Regions from separate parts of the Roseburia sp. AM51-8 genome, predicted to be linked through region 1. Evidence: predicted binding sites of a transcription regulator. Region 1 holds the regulator's gene; the other holds the start of a gene.
The links. The regulator NrdR, encoded in region 1, represses ribonucleotide reductase genes. The targets are predictions, from matches to a motif close to CACAANATNTTGTG.
Positions count from the first base shown of each region.

Region 2: a site for NrdR is predicted at 3,737-3,750, ahead of nrdD (anaerobic ribonucleoside-triphosphate reductase). Genes of this name have one in related genera too.

Region 1 covers NZ_QUEY01000007.1:20,361-28,280, reverse strand. The annotation lists gene DW996_RS11935 (carbohydrate ABC transporter permease) at 1-446, shown strand, start outside; gene DW996_RS11930 (DUF624 domain-containing protein) at 452-1,096, shown strand; partial or broken gene DW996_RS13675 (fumarate hydratase C-terminal domain-containing protein) at 1,165-1,506, shown strand; gene DW996_RS11920 (TrmH family RNA methyltransferase) at 1,454-2,287, shown strand; gene DW996_RS11915 (methyl-accepting chemotaxis protein) at 2,388-3,878, shown strand; gene ychF (redox-regulated ATPase YchF) at 4,269-5,366, shown strand; gene DW996_RS11905 (YlmC/YmxH family sporulation protein) at 5,432-5,686, shown strand; gene nrdR (transcriptional regulator NrdR) at 5,799-6,251, shown strand; gene DW996_RS11895 (hypothetical protein) at 6,336-6,731, shown strand; gene DW996_RS11890 (isochorismatase family protein) at 6,904-7,443, shown strand; gene rpiB (ribose 5-phosphate isomerase B) at 7,470-7,913, shown strand.
Region 2 covers NZ_QUEY01000001.1:640,611-648,530, forward strand. The annotation lists gene DW996_RS03210 (orotate phosphoribosyltransferase) at 1-583, opposite strand, end outside; gene dut (dUTP diphosphatase) at 596-1,033, opposite strand; gene nrdG (anaerobic ribonucleoside-triphosphate reductase activating protein) at 1,059-1,550, opposite strand; gene nrdD (anaerobic ribonucleoside-triphosphate reductase) at 1,565-3,685, opposite strand; gene DW996_RS03230 (NAD(P)H-dependent glycerol-3-phosphate dehydrogenase) at 3,799-4,812, opposite strand; gene plsY (glycerol-3-phosphate 1-O-acyltransferase PlsY) at 4,855-5,505, opposite strand; gene der (ribosome biogenesis GTPase Der) at 5,508-6,830, opposite strand; gene DW996_RS03245 (DUF512 domain-containing protein) at 6,847-7,920, opposite strand, start outside.

The sequences.
Region 1 (7,920 bases):
TGATGAAACTGAATCTGCTGGATACATATTGGCCGCTGATCATCCCGGGTATTACTACTCCGGCGGTCGTATTCTTTATGAAGCAGTACATGGAGGGAGCGCTTTCCCCGGAACTGGTAGAGGCGGCCCGCATCGACGGTTGCGGTGAGATCCGTATCTTTAACACGATCGTCGTACCTTTGATGAAACCGGCGATCGCAACACAAGCGATCTTCCAGTTTGTGGCTAGTTGGAACAATCTGTTCATGCCGACACTGATCATCAGCAGTTCTGAGAAAAAGACACTGACCATGTTTGTGCAGATGCTGACAAGCGAATCCTTCCGTACCGACTATGGTGTTGTATTCTTGGGACTCTCCATTACAATCTTGCCAATGCTTGTGATGTACTTCCTCTTATCCAGATTTATCGTGGAGGGCGTATCACTCGGTGGCGTAAAGGGGTAAAAGAAATGTTGAATTTTACATCTGAGAACAAAATTATATGGATCTTGGGAAAGATTGGGCAGTTTGTGCTGCTCAATTTTCTCGTGCTTTTGGGCTGTATCCCGATCGTGACGATCGGGGCATCGCTCAGCGCCGGGGCACGTTGTATGAAAAAAATGAAAGAGCCGGAGGGCGGTATTTTGACTTTAGAGTTTTTCCATGCCTTTGCCGCTGACGTTAAGCAGGCGACCGGTGCGTGGCTGGTCCTTGCTAGCGTCATGGTCTTGGGCGCTGGGGATATATATTATGCCATCAGGATCGCAGAGCCTGTCAATATGTTCTTTTTATTCTTTGGCGGCATGCTTTTCTTTGTGGCAGTCAGTATGCTCTTTTGGATTTTCCCACTGGTAGCAAACTATGACAACCGGGTCAAAGGGCATCTGACCAATGCTTTTTTGTTTGCTTTTGGCAAACTGCCGGCGACCCTTTTGCTCTGGTGTATCTGGGGCAGCCCTGTCATTTTATGTTATTTTAGACCGGTCTTTACCAGCCTGGTCGGCTATATCATTGTTTTCTTTGGCGTGGCACTGCAGCTTTGGCTCTCTCATCTGATTTGGGATCATACACTTTGCCGGGAAGAGACTCTGGAAGTTCACAGCGTTGGCAGATAAGGTGTGATGTCGTAACCGGAAGCAAAGTCAATAAATTTGGAAGTACGAAGGGGCGTGAAAGAGAAGACGGTATCCTGCATGCAGGTCCGATCATCCGTCCGCTGGGTGATGAAAAATACGAAATGGTATCGGTTGGACCGACCACCTCTATGCGTATGGAAAAATTCGAGTACGAATTTGTCAAAGAGACAGGCGTGCGTGTTATTGTCGGTAAAGGAAAGACTCTTGTGCAGGTGTGCACAGGAGTTTTTCTGTTTTACAAATCTCATCTTTTCGTTTATCTTAGAGGAAGAAAAAACAGAACCAAGGGGACACTCCTTGTGGCAAAAGGAACGTCCCTTATGGCAAGGAGAGCGTATGATCGAGATCACAGACCTGCATATTCCACAACTGGATATGTATATAGATAAGAAGGAAGCACAATTATTACATTATTTTGAGCCGGATCCGGGTCTTTTTATCGCGGAGAGCCCCAATGTGATCCTGCGTGCTTTAGAGGCCGGCTATGAGCCGATTTCTATTTTGATGGAAAAAAGACAGGTGGAGAAAAAAGCAGGGGAAGTCCTGAAAAAAGTGGGCGATATCCCGATCTATGTGGCAGACCTTTCTGTGCTGACACAGATCACCGGTTTTCAGTTGGCACGGGGTATGCTGTGTGCCATGCGGCGCAAGCCCATGCCGACGGTGGAGAGCATCTGTCAGGGGAAAAGACGTATCGCCATTTTAGAAGAAGTCGTCAATCCGACCAATGTCGGCGCCATCTTCCGGTCGGCGGCAGCCCTTGGCATGGATGGCATCCTTTTGACCCATGGCTGTGCAGATCCTTTGTATCGCAGAGCCTGCCGGGTCAGCATGGGAACGGTCTTTCAGATTCCTTGGACCTATCTTTCCAAAGAGGCGTGGTATGAAGAGACGGGGCATCTGTTGCAGCAGATGGGTTATAAGACAGTCGCCATGGCATTAAAAGAGGATTCTTATGCCGTGGATGATCCAAAACTGCTTGCGGAAGAACGTCTGGCAGTGGTGCTGGGAAGGGAAGGCGATGGGCTGGCAAAGGAAACGATCGCTGATTGTGACTACACGGTCTGCATTCCCATGATGCATGGCGTGGACTCCTTAAACGTGGCGGCAGCCAGTGCAGTGGCTTTCTGGGAACTGGGAAAAACCGGTGCGGATCAAAAAAATGTATAAATTTCGACAAAAAGTGGTGGAAAAATGACGCAGATTTTCGTACAATAGCAATGTATGGAAATTTGAGACATTTTGTATATAGGAAAGGATTTGTTGCTTTATGGGATTTAAATATGCAGATCAAGAAGAACAGTTAAAGAGAGCCAATCGCTTTTTGGTATCCGGATATCTTATTTTTTACGCAATCTTAATGATCATTATGTGGGCATGCTATTTCGTAGGCATCCGCTCTAAGGGGCTGACCATGATGGTTTCCGGTATTGTTTTGGTATCCTGTATTGCCATCTTTTTACTGTCCAGAAAGTTTTTGACATCCCAGAAATTAAAAATGATGGCATTGCCATTTTTGCTTGTTGTCTGCTATGTGACAGGATTTGCCTTTACACAGGGATTTATCCAGTTGCTTGGAATCTTCCCTTTGGTAGGATGCGTGCTTTTCTTTGACAAGAAGTTTTCACTCATCAGTGGGATTGCTTATGCAGTTATGGAAGTGCTCGTGACTACGGCCAAGATCGTACAGCATATCAATCTTGAGGGGGATTCTGCCTTAAATCAGATCTTTGTCCTGGTGATCTGTCTGGTACTTTTGGTATTGCTTTATTGCGTTACCAGCATTGCGGAGCAGTTTAATAAAGATACTTTAGGCGAAGTACATGAAAAGAATACCAAGATGCAGACCATGCTTGACGATGTGATTGGCGTGGCTACTGAGGTGCGCAAGGGTACGGAAAGTGCCATGGATATCGTCAATGACCTCAATGGTTCTTCCGAGGTCGTAAACGGTGCAATGAAGAATATTTCGGAAAGTACCTTGTCGACCGCAGAAAATATCCAGACACAGACGACCATGACTGCCAATATCCAGCAGTCGATAGAAGATACTTTGACAAGTTCTGAGACTATGGTAGAGATCGCCAAACAGTCCGATCAGATCAACCGGCAGTCTATGGATGTGATGAATCGCTTGAAGGAGCAGTCTCAGGTAATCTCCAATACGAATCAGGATGTGGCAAAGGCGATGGAAGCCTTACAGGCCAAGACGGAAGAAGTACGAAATATCGCGGATACTATTCTTGGAATTTCTTCCCAGACCAATCTTTTGGCATTGAATGCCTCCATTGAGAGTGCCAGAGCCGGTGAGGCTGGCAGGGGATTTGCTGTGGTTGCGGATGAGATCCGCCAGTTGGCAGAGCGTACCAAGCAGGAGACAGAAGAGATCAGCAAGATCTCTGATGATCTGACAGAGAATGCGACCCGGGCAGCCAATGCGGTTTCCCAGTCTGTTAGCGCAACGGATGCACAGGACGTCATGATCACAGAAGCATCCGAGAGTTTTGAGGCGATGAATGATAATGTGACAGAATTGATTACCCATATCGAAAATATCGATGATCGTCTGAGCAGACTTTCCGAAGCCAACAATCAGATCGTAGATAACATTACCAACCTATCAGCAACGACCGAGGAAGTGACCGCATCTTCCAACCAGGCAGCTGAACTTTCCAATGCCAATATGGAAAATGCGGAGAGCGCGAAGAATCAACTGACAGGTGTATTGGATGTGTCACATCAGTTGGATAAATATTTGTAAAATAGGTAACAACAGGCTAATAGATTAGGAATGTGAAAGAAGATTTGGACCGGCGAGAGTTGGTCCTTTTTTCAATTGCGTCATTATGAATTTTATTTCGTCATTTTTGGTAAAATGACGAAATTGGACTTGGAAATCTAACCGCCTACTGTGTATGGTAGAGATATTTACTGATCTGACAGTATGGATGGGAATCAAGAAGATTATCGACCAGATAAATGCTAATGTAGTAGCGTAAATGATATCCTCCCTCCCCCAAAAAAAAGAAAGAAATGTACATTCCTCCCTAAATGTGATAGACTAAATATTGCTGTATCAGGGCTTTTAAGAAGCATGACAACGGAAAAGATTTTAATAAAATCAATACTTTTCAAAGGAGAAATATAAATTATGAAACTAGGAATCGTCGGACTGCCGAACGTAGGCAAGTCTACTTTATTTAATTCGCTGACCAAGGCAGGCGCACTTGCAGCCAACTACCCATTCGCAACGATTGACCCAAATGTGGGCGTGGTCAGTGTGCCGGATGAGAGACTGAAAAAACTGGCAGATCTTTACCAATCAAAAAAGGTGACACCGGCTGTTATTGAATTTGTCGATATTGCGGGCCTTGTAAAGGGAGCCAGCAAGGGAGAGGGACTTGGCAACCAGTTCCTTGCCAACATCCGTGAATGTGATGCGATCGTACATGTAGTACGTTGCTTTGAAGATACCAATATCGTGCATGTGGATGGAAGCATTGATCCGCTCCGTGATATTGAGACCATCAATCTGGAACTTCTTTTCTCCGATTTGGAGATTTTGGAGAGAAGATATGCAAAGACTTCCAAGGCTGCCCGTATGGACAAGTCTTTACAAAAGGAAGCCGCTATGCAGGAACGTCTGAAAGAGCATATGGAAGCAGGTAATTCTGCTCGCACTTTTGAACTTCTGGATGAGGATGAGGAAGCCTACTTCAAGGAGTATGGACTTCTTACTGCAAAGCCGGTCATCTATGCTGCCAATGTATCCGAGGATGAGGTGGCAAACGACGGCGCAGACAACGCAGGTGTTGCAGCCGTTCGTGAGTTCGCGGCAAAAGAAGGAAGTGAAGTCTTTGTGATCTGTGCGGAGATCGAGCAGGAGATCGCAGAACTGGATGATGACGAAAAAGCGATGTTCTTAGAGGAACTCGGCATGAAGGAATCCGGTCTGGATAAACTGATCAAGGCTAGTTATTCTTTATTGGGCTTGATCTCTTATCTGACTTCCGGCGAGGATGAGACACGTGCATGGACCATCACCAAGGGAACCAAGGCTCCGCAGGCAGCAGGAAAGATCCATACCGACTTTGAGCGTGGCTTTATCAAGGCTGAGGTCGTAAACTTCCAGGATCTTTTAGATTGCGGCAGCACTGCAGCAGCCAAGGAAAAGGGTCTGGTGCGTGTAGAGGGCAAGGAATATGTCGTACAGGATGGCGATGTGATCCTTTTCCGCTTCAATGTATAATTTCAAGGTGTGACTTATCAACTTCTACATATACTGTAGAAAGCCTTATTTTGTGGTGGACTGCCATGCTTTTGTGTGAATTACAGACAAAAGATGTGATCAATGTATGCACAGCCAAATGCCTGGGACGTGTGATGGATCTGGAGATCGATGAAAAAAGAGGCTGTATCTGCACCCTGATCGTACCATCCAAAGGAAAGATCTGCGGCTTCTTTTTACATGAGTGTGAATACTGGATCCCCTGGTGCCAGGTCTGCCGTATCGGCTCGGATATGATCCTGGTGGATGTCAATGAAAAGGAAGTCATGCACAAACCATAAGACATGTCGAAAATAGTGCGAATTGCTTGACAATTCATACAAAATCCGTGTAATATAAATCTATATATTGTGGTTTAGGCGAAGCGGATTCGCTAAGAAATGGAGGGAAGGCATGAAGTGTCCTTTTTGTAGTAGTGAGAATACCAGAGTAATTGATTCCAGACCGGCAGATGACAACAATTCTATCCGCCGCCGTCGTATGTGTGATGAATGTGGCAAGCGTTTTACGACCTATGAAAAGGTAGAGACGATCCCTTTGATCGTGATCAAGAAAGACAACAACCGTGAGCAGTATGATCGTGCCAAGATCGAGGCCGGTGTGCTCAGAGCCTGCCATAAGCGTCCGATTTCTGCCAACGACATCAACAAACTGATCGATGAAGTGGAAACAGAGATTTTCTCCAGAGAGGAAAAGGAGATCCCGAGTGACGAGATTGGCGAGATCGTTATGGATAAGATCAAGGATCTGGATGATGTTGCTTATGTCAGATTTGCCTCTGTTTACCGTGAGTTTAAAGATGTCAATACATTTATGAGTGAATTAAAGAAAATGTTAGACAAATAAAAGGGTTAAGATTTTTTTACATGATCCGATATATTTTGTGTAAGGAACAAGAAGTTTTCGTGAGAGCGAAATTAGGAGTATAAGATGAATATATCAGGTATCCGACCAGCCGTTGGATTTTATGATTATAACAGCATAAAGCAAGTCGAGAGTGTACCGGTCGCATCCCAGTCTATTTATATAGATGGTACGACCAAGGTATCCGGCAATGTCGCCGAGGCAGGCACACAGCAGGATGCATCAGCCAGAAGCAGACAGACCTTTGGAGCATACGACTATGCCAGCCAGTACGAGCCGAAGGCAACCTATGATCTCAAGGGCGCTGACAGCGATATCCGATCATTGGATGTGGCAAAGGCAGTCTCTGATATGCAAAAGGATGAATTGATCCATCAGTATCAGTACTTTGTAGGTCAGGATCTGGCAGTGGAAGCATCCCAGACACCATCTATGCGCGGCGCAGAAGACTTCTCACTCTAGGACAGAAAGACAGATTACATAGAGATTCTCATTTGTGGATGAGGATCTCTTTTTGTTTTATGGAAAATTCCCTTTTACTCATTTTTTCATGCGGGAAAACATTGTCTTTTACAGGTAATTTGCCTATAATTAAATTGGTATATTTTTCAACAACAGAAAGAGGTATAAGAAGATGAGAATAAAGGCAGAAGATACATTTGCGATCGTCATTGATTATCAGGAAAAGATCTTGCCGGCAATGAGCGGGCAGGAGGAACTGCTCCGCAAGAGCCAGATCTTACTGGGCGGCTTGAAGGCACTGGAAGTACCAATGATCCTTACCACACAGTATGCCAAGGGACTGGGCAATAATATCCCGGTGATCACAGATGCCATGGGTGTGACAGAGGCGATCGACAAGAATACTTTCAGCGTATATGACAATGAGAGCGTCCGACAGGCCATCCCGCATGGCAAAAAGAATGTCATCCTGTGCGGTATCGAGGCGCATATCTGTGTCTTACAATCTTTGATGGATCTGCAGGCAGCAGGCTATCAGACCATTCTGGTGGCAGACTGTGTAGCCAGCAGAAGCGACAGAGATCTGGCATTTGCCTATGAGAGAGCAAAGCAGGAAGGTGCGATCATCACGAGCGCAGAAGCCATCCTTTACGAATTGGCAGGATCTTCCAAGCATCCTGCATTTAAGACGATCTCTGCCTTAGTAAAATAAAAAGAAATGATGAATGGAGAAAAGAAATGAAAATAGGAATTGGAAACGATCATGCAGCAGTTGCTATGAAAAATGAGATCAAGGCATACTTGGAGGAATTGGGACACGAGGTTGTAGACTTTGGTATCTCCAAGGAGGAAAGTTGCGATTATCCGGTATATGGAGAAGCCGTGGGACGCGCTGTTGTATCCGGTCAGGTGGAATGTGGCGTACTTATTTGCGGTACCGGTGTTGGGATTTCCATTGCAGCCAATAAGGTGCCGGGCGTGCGTGCAGCAGTATGTTCCGATACGACAACAGCCCGTCTGGTAAAAGAACACAACAATGCTAATATCATTGCTTTTGGTGCCCGCATCGTTGGTATCGAAGTGGCAAAAGATATTGTCAAAACATATTTAGATGCAGAGTTTCAGGGCGGACGCCATGAAAAGCGTATCGCTATGATCCACGATATCGAGAATAAAAGATAAGGAAATA
Region 2 (7,920 bases), on a different contig from region 1:
AGGTCTGATAGCCCGGCAGATCATCCGTGGTAAAGAGTGGAAATACCTCGGTATTGCCAACCTTGGTCATGGTACCAAAGATGGAAGATACACCCACGATATTACCTCCGTAATACTCAATACATTCCAGACTCCTGCGCACGGTCTCGCCCGTCGTCATGGTTGCCAGCAAAAGCAATACATTTTTCCCCTCGATCGCCGGACGTACATTTTCACGGAAAAGCAACTGGTTGATGCTGTTGACTTCCGGAGACACGATATAAACAGTCTCATGTTTGTTGTTATTTGCGAAATGTCCTTTTTCTAATTCCTCTGCCAGATAAGCGCCCAGTACCTCCGTACCATCCATGCAGACAATGGTATCCACTGTCGTCACATGATGCAGCATCTTGTTCTTGATGCTTCTTGCTGCTTCCCTCGCCTCATTGGCACGTACCTTTAATCGCGTCACATCGATATAGAAGTTGATGTGTGATGAACTCGTTGCAAAATGCCCCGGTGTCGCGTTTAACGTAATGGTATTGTCATCCTTTGCATAAAACTTGACCATACGATCCCGAATACTCTTTACTGCCTCTCCCATAATGCATACCTCCTACATTTTACCGGTAGATCCAAATCCACCTTGTCCCCGTTCTGTCTCGTCTAAGTCTGCAACCTCTTCAAATTCTACGGAAAGAAATGGCATGATGACCAGTTGTGCGATCTTTTGTCCCGGCGCTACGACGCGCTCCTCCTCGCTGTCGTTATGTAGTGCCACCTTGACCTCACCACGATAGTCTGCATCGACCACGCCGGTACAGTTGGCAGGACGAAGTCCCTCCTTGGCAGAAAGTCCGCTTCTGGCAAAAACACCGCCAAAATATCCTTCCGGCACTGCCAGTGCGACACCTGTGCCGATCATTTTGGTTTCGTGCGGTGCAAGCCTTGTCTCCTCTGCAATATCTGCAAACAGATCATAGCCCGCTGCCCAAGCACTTCCTCTCTCCGGCATTTTTGCGGAAGATGTCAGTTTTTTCCATGCTATTTTCATTCCATCTACTCCTAAAAAAGAATTGCTATTTACAATGTAACACGATTTCGTTTGTTTTTCTAGTGGCAACTACATCGATCACACGCTGATTGCTGCTGCCGCGCCAGTAAAGACTGGTATCTTTCTTTTCTACGACAAATTCTCCGTCCACCAAAACATCCACGTATTCCATGACAGGAAGCGTCTGGATAGTCTCGTAGGTAAAGCCGGTATAAAGCCATATGGTTTTTTCCGGAAAACGATCCTTTACCTCTTTGGCAAGCAGGGTCACATCTTCCCGGTTGCCATAAAAAAGAGGATCTCCACCGCTAAAAGTGATACCGGAAATATAATCATGATCCAGTGCCTCAAATAACTCTGCCTTTGCCTCTGCATCAAACTCCAGACCGCCATTGGGATCCCATGTGACCGGGTTCTGGCAATCCTTGCAGCAATGATCGCAGCCGGCAACCCATAAGACCACACGCAGACCGTCGCCGTTTAGCATATCGTCTTTTGTTATATTATGATAACGCATTTATTCCACCTATACTACATACTCTTTCTTTCTGCTATTTCTGCCATCTTGGCATCATTCAATCTGGTATCTCCCTTGACTCTGGAGTAAGAAAGATATCCATTCATACGCTCGATCTTGGTCAGATTCTTGCTGCCGCAGACCGGACACACATCCATATCCAATTCCTCATGACCACAATCATCACAATAGGAAAGGGAAAGGTTGACGCCCTCGTAAAATCCCATTTCCATAGCACGGCGTACCAAGGTCTTGACTGCCTCTTTGTTGTAGCCGATCGGGTATTTTACATACTGGATCTTGCCACCATTGGAAAGTTCCCAGAAACGATATTCCAGATCCTGCTTCTGGATCGGTGTGATATCTTCTGTGACATGACAATGAAAACTGTTGCTGACATATTCACGGTCAGATACATTTTCAACGATACCGTATTTCTTGCGGAACTGCTTTACCTGTAAACCGCAGAGGTTTTCTGCCGGTGTACCGTAGATCGCATAAAGATTGCCGTCTTCTTTTTTAAACTCATTGATCTTGTCATTGATGTGCTCCAAGACCTCTACCGCAAACTGTCCGTCCTCTACCAGGGACTTGCCATTGTAGAGTTCCTGCAATTCGTTGAATGCAGTAATGCCGAAAGAAGCTGTAGCTGTCTTTAAGATTGGTTTGATCTTGTCATTGTATTTCAGATGTCCGCCATAAAATCCGCCTTCACAATATGCCAGTGGATTGGTGGATGCACGCATCTCACCAAGATAAGCATAGGTACGGATATGGAGTTTACGGATAAGTTCCAGATAGTAATCCAACACTTCGTAAAAGTCGCGGCTCTCCTGTCTTGCCTTTGCCAAGATCATTGGCAGATGCAGGCTGACGGCTCCGATATTAAATCTGCCGACAAAGACCGGACGATCCTGATCGTCTGCCGGATACATACCGCCTCTTTCATACCAAGGAGAAAGGAAGGCACGACAGCCCATCGGACTGATGATCTCTCCGTATTGCTTATACATGCTGGCGATATAGCCCTTACCGGTCAGGCTCAGCCAATCCGGATACATGGTCTTTCTGGAACATTCGATGCCTGCTTCAAAGACATCTTCCAATTCCTTGCCCGGTCCGTGTAAATTCTCATCATATAAAAATACGATCTTCGGGAAAAGTACCGGTTTCTTATGTCCCTTTTTGCCCTGTCCGTTCATGCGGACACGGAGCATGCAGATGGTCGCCATCTTGGCAAAACGAGTCGTTCCGGTTCCGGCGGTCACCGTGATAAACGGATAATCTCCACGGCTGCTGGCAACGGTATTGAACTTGTACTCCCAGCCCTGGAAGCCCTGTTCAAAGTCACGTTCTACATCTGCCATAGCGGTTGCTTCTGCCTTTTCTTGGGAAAGTCCAAGACCTGTATATTTTTCCACATACTTGGCAAAAGAGATCTCTGCGTATTTATCCAGGATCAGATCTGCGCTTGGCACCGTAAAGCCGCCATACTGCTGGCTGGCAGCACTCAGCACGATATCTCCGATCACGTCAAAGGCAACATCCAGGGATTTCGGCTCATTGTACCAGATATTTCCCATCTCAAATCCGCCCTCCAAGACTGCTTTGACATCAAAAAGGCAGCAGTTCATGGTATCACGTCTGGCTGACATATCATGGATATAGATATAGCCGTCACGAATGGCTTGGATCTCCTCTGTCGTCAGGAAGAATTTCTTGTATAATTCACGGTTGAACTCGTTAAAGATCAGGCTTCGCTTGGTAGATACCAAAGCAGAGTCCGTATTGGCATTTTCCTTGTCACCGATATACATAATGGACTGGCTCTTGGTATAGACATCGTCTAACATCTGCACAAAGTCCTGCTTATAATTACGGTAATCCCTATAACTCTTGGCTACCACCGGATTGACTCTTTCCAGTGCGCCCTCTACAATGTTATGCATCTGTGCGATCTCGATGCGGTCGATACCGAGAGCAAATACTTTTTCTTCTACAAACTGGCAAATAAACTTTTCTTCTTCTTCTGTAAAATTGATCAATACCCTGCATGCAGATTTGTTGACTGCATCCACGACTTTTTGTACGTTAAAATCCTCTAATGTTCCGTCTTTTTTTACTACTTTTATCAACGCTTACGCTCCCTTTCTTATCTATATGTCGATATAGCACATCCTGCAACATACTATATCTTGTGCTCCGTTTCTACATTCTAGCATCATAGGAAATGGCAGTCAATAGATTTTTAAGCAATCTCTGATTTTTTGTCACGTTCCATGAGACTGCGCACGGCAAGGCGGGGATCTACGTCATGAAACAAGACCTCATTGACCTGTTCTATGATGGGCAGACTGACCTGGTATTTTTTTCCCAGCGCCAGTGCCGCCTTGGCTGAATAAACACCTTCTACGACCATATGCACCTGATCCATGGCATCCTTTGGACGCAAGCCCTGACCGATCAGCATACCTGCCTTACGGTTTCTGCTGTGACGGCTGGAACAGGTCACGATCAGATCCCCTGTGCCTGCAAGACCACTGAGGGTCTGCGGAAGTCCTCCCATGGCAAGTGCCAAGGAAGATATTTCCTTGATGCCGCGTGTGATCAGTGCCGCCTTGGTATTGTCCCCATAGCCCAGACCATCCGACATACCGGCAGCCAGTGCGATGACATTCTTTAAAGAGGCACCGATCTCAATCCCGGTCACATCCGTGCTGGTATAGACACGGAAATTTTCATTCATAAAGGCATTCTGTAAAAATTCTGCCACGGCTATATCGCGTGAACCGGCAACCACAACGGTCGGCAGACCTTTTACGACTTCTTCTGCATGAGACGGACCGCTTAGAACGCCCACCTTAGCATCCTTCCCCAAGACATCTTCTAAAATACCGCATTGGGTCAAAAGGCTATCTTCCTCGATTCCCTTGGAAACACTGCAAAGGATCTGGTTCTTTTCCACATAAGGCTTGATCTTTTCTGCGGTCTCTCTGGTTGCCGTAGAAGGAACCGCTAAGACCAGAAGATCCTTGCCCAAAAGACAGGAAGAAAGATCCCAGGTCAGGCTCATTTCCTTTGGAAGCATGACTCCCGGCAGTTTGTCACACTCCCCGCTTGCCTGCATCTTTTCGATCTGTTCCCTTCTATGTCCCCACAGACTCACCTGACATCCGTTATTCTGTAATAAAATTGCCAGCGCACATCCCCAACTTCCTGCGCCGATGACACCAACTTTCATTTTTTGCTCCTTTACTTCCATGCAAAAGAACCCTGCCAAAAGCAGGATTCCTTGACTGATTTGCTAGTCTCGTTTTGATTTAAAAGAAAACTTGTTTTCATTACCTGCCAAAAGTCGCTTGATATTGCCCCGATGCAATACAATGGCAAGGATACAGGCAAAAGATACTAAGATCTGGGCTTCTAAAAGATCCGACGTGGCAAATGCCAGCCAGCCCTTTGCCCCAAAGATCCAGATCTGTACCATGAGTCCCAGCGCCGCCAGGATAGATCCCAGAGACACATAGCGTGTGATCGCCACTGCCAGAACAAAGATCAGAACACAAAGTGGCAGACACTGCGGAAAGAGGGCTATGATCATACCAAAACTACAGGCAATGCCCTTGCCCCCCTTAAACTTCATAAAGAAAGGGAAATCATGCCCCAGTATGGCACCCAGTGCCCCGTATAATTCCAACAAGACAATATGCTCCGGGTATGATGTGCGAAAAAGAAGCCAGACGACTACCACTGCCGCCACACATTTTAAGCAGTCACACACCAGTGTCAGCGCACCTACCTTGATGCCTAAAATACGCATGGTGTTGGTCGTACCAATATTGCCGCTTCCCTGTTTGCGGATATCCACATCTTTTTTCTTGCCAAAAAGATAGCCCGATAAGATCAATCCAAAGGCATAACCGATCGCAAGTGCGACGAGCCTCATCAATTCCATAATTAGTCGTCCTTTCTCTCCCTGATGATAAACTTAAGGGAAGTCCCCTCAAATCCAAAGGCATCACGGATACGGTTCTCCAAATATCTGGTGTAGGAGAAATGCATCAATTCCTTGTCATTGACAAAGATAACAAATGTCGGCGGCTTGACTGCCACCTGGGTCACATAGTAGATCTTGAGACGCTTGCCCTTATCGGATGGCGGTTGCTGCATAGCAACAGCCTCGGTCACGATCTCATTTAAGACACCTGTCGCAACACGCATAGAATTATTCTCGATCACGGCATCGATGGTCTCATAGATCTTTGGCAGACGCTGTCCCGTCAAAACGGAAATAAACATGATCTGCGCATATGGCATAAAGGATAAGGTCTGTCTGATCTTTTCTTTATGCTTGTAAATGGTCTTGTCATCCTTTTCGATGGCATCCCACTTGTTGACTGCAATGATAATGCCCTTGCCGCGCTCATGTGCGATCCCGGCGATCTTGGCATCCTGCTCTGTCACGCCCTCGGTCGCATCGATCATCACGATCACGACATCTGCCTTTTCTACGGCAGCAACGGCACGAATGATACTAAATCGTTCCAATTCTTCCTTGATCTTGCTCTTGCGGCGCAATCCTGCCGTGTCGATAAAGATATATTCCTTGCCATGGAACTTGACCTTGGTATCGACCGCATCTCTGGTAGTTCCAGCCACATTGGAAACGATCACACGGTTCTCTCCCACCAGACGGTTGACAAGGGATGATTTTCCTACGTTTGGTTTGCCAACGATCGCGATCTTAGGAATATCCTGATCCTCATCTGCGCCAGCATCTTCCGGGAAATGTGCGATCACCTGGTCTAGCATATCCCCCAGTCCTAACATAGAGGAAGATGAGATTGGAATCGGATCCCCGATACCCAGATTATAAAATTCATAGACATCCGCCATGTATTTTTCAAAACTGTCAACCTTGTTGACTACCAAAACGACCGGTTTTTTGGAACGGCGCAGCATATCCGCTACTTTTGCATCCGCATCCACCAGTCCCTGTCTGACATCTGTCATAAAGATGATGACATCTGCCGTATCAATGGCGATCTGCGCCTGCTCACGCATCTGGCTGATGATAATATCTTTTGATTCCGGCTCAATACCACCGGTATCGATCATGGTAAATTCATGCTTCAACCATGTAACATCTGCATAGATACGGTCTCGGGTCACTCCCGGCGTATCTTTTACAATCGAAATCCTCTCTCCTGCCAAGGCATTGAACAAAGTAGACTTTCCTACATTTGGTCGTCCTACAATGGCAACTACAGGCTTACTCATATTTTCCTCCATCTATTTATAATGTCATTAACTGTTTCACGAGATCTTGTCCGCTTGATTTTACAATATCCACCTTTACTTGTAAAGCGTCACTTAACTGGGCGACCGTCACATCATCCAAGAAATCCTGTTCCTCGGCACGCACCATATTCTGCGGTAAAAGCAGGTGGCTTCCCAGCGGCTGTTCCTTGAGTTGTGCCATCAGATCCTGTCCTGTGATCAGACCAGAAACCGTGATCTTTTCGCCAAAGAAATCGTTGCGGATCTCATAGACATACACGGTGACCTTGGGGAATTTCTCCATGAATTCCTGACACAGCATGCGGATAAAAGGGGCTGCCAGCCTTCCGGTCGCAATCGCACATTCTTTTTTCCGCATAAAAGGATGCTTTTTCTCTTTGGCTAAGGCTTCCCGGAATTCGTCCATCAAAAGCCGGATCATGCCGACACCGTTTTCCAACTGGGTATAGCCGTCATAGCGTTCTTCCGTCGGCAGGTCATAACCGGCGATCAGATACCATTCATCCGATGCCTGCACAAAATGTGTGCCGTACTTTTCAAAACTGATGTCCTGCCATTTGTGGATGGTAGCAAGCACTTCGCGCGCTTCTTCTCTTTCAAAAGGTTCCAGCGGGTACAGCCCCTCTCGAAACTTGGTCAATCCTACCGGCACTACAGACATGCTCTGCATCTGCGGGTAAAAAGATAAAAGATCTCCGATGGAACGATCCAGTTCTGCCCCATCATTTTCTCCCTTGCACAAAACGATCTGGGCATTCATCTCAATATCGGCATCCGCTAACATCTTGATCTTGTCTAAGATGTCACCGGCAAAACGATTGTGGAGCATTTTGCAGCGCAGTTCGGGATTGGTCGCCTGCACAGAGATATTGATGGGTGCCAGATGATAGTGGATGATACGTTTGAGATCTTCCTCCTTCATGTTGGTCAGGGTCACATAGTTGCCCTGTAAAAAAGAAAGCCTGGTATCGTCATCCTTAAAATATAAGGTTTCCCGCATGCCCGGCGGCATCTGGTCAATGAAACAGAACATGCATTTATTGTGGCAGGACCGATAATCGTCCATCAG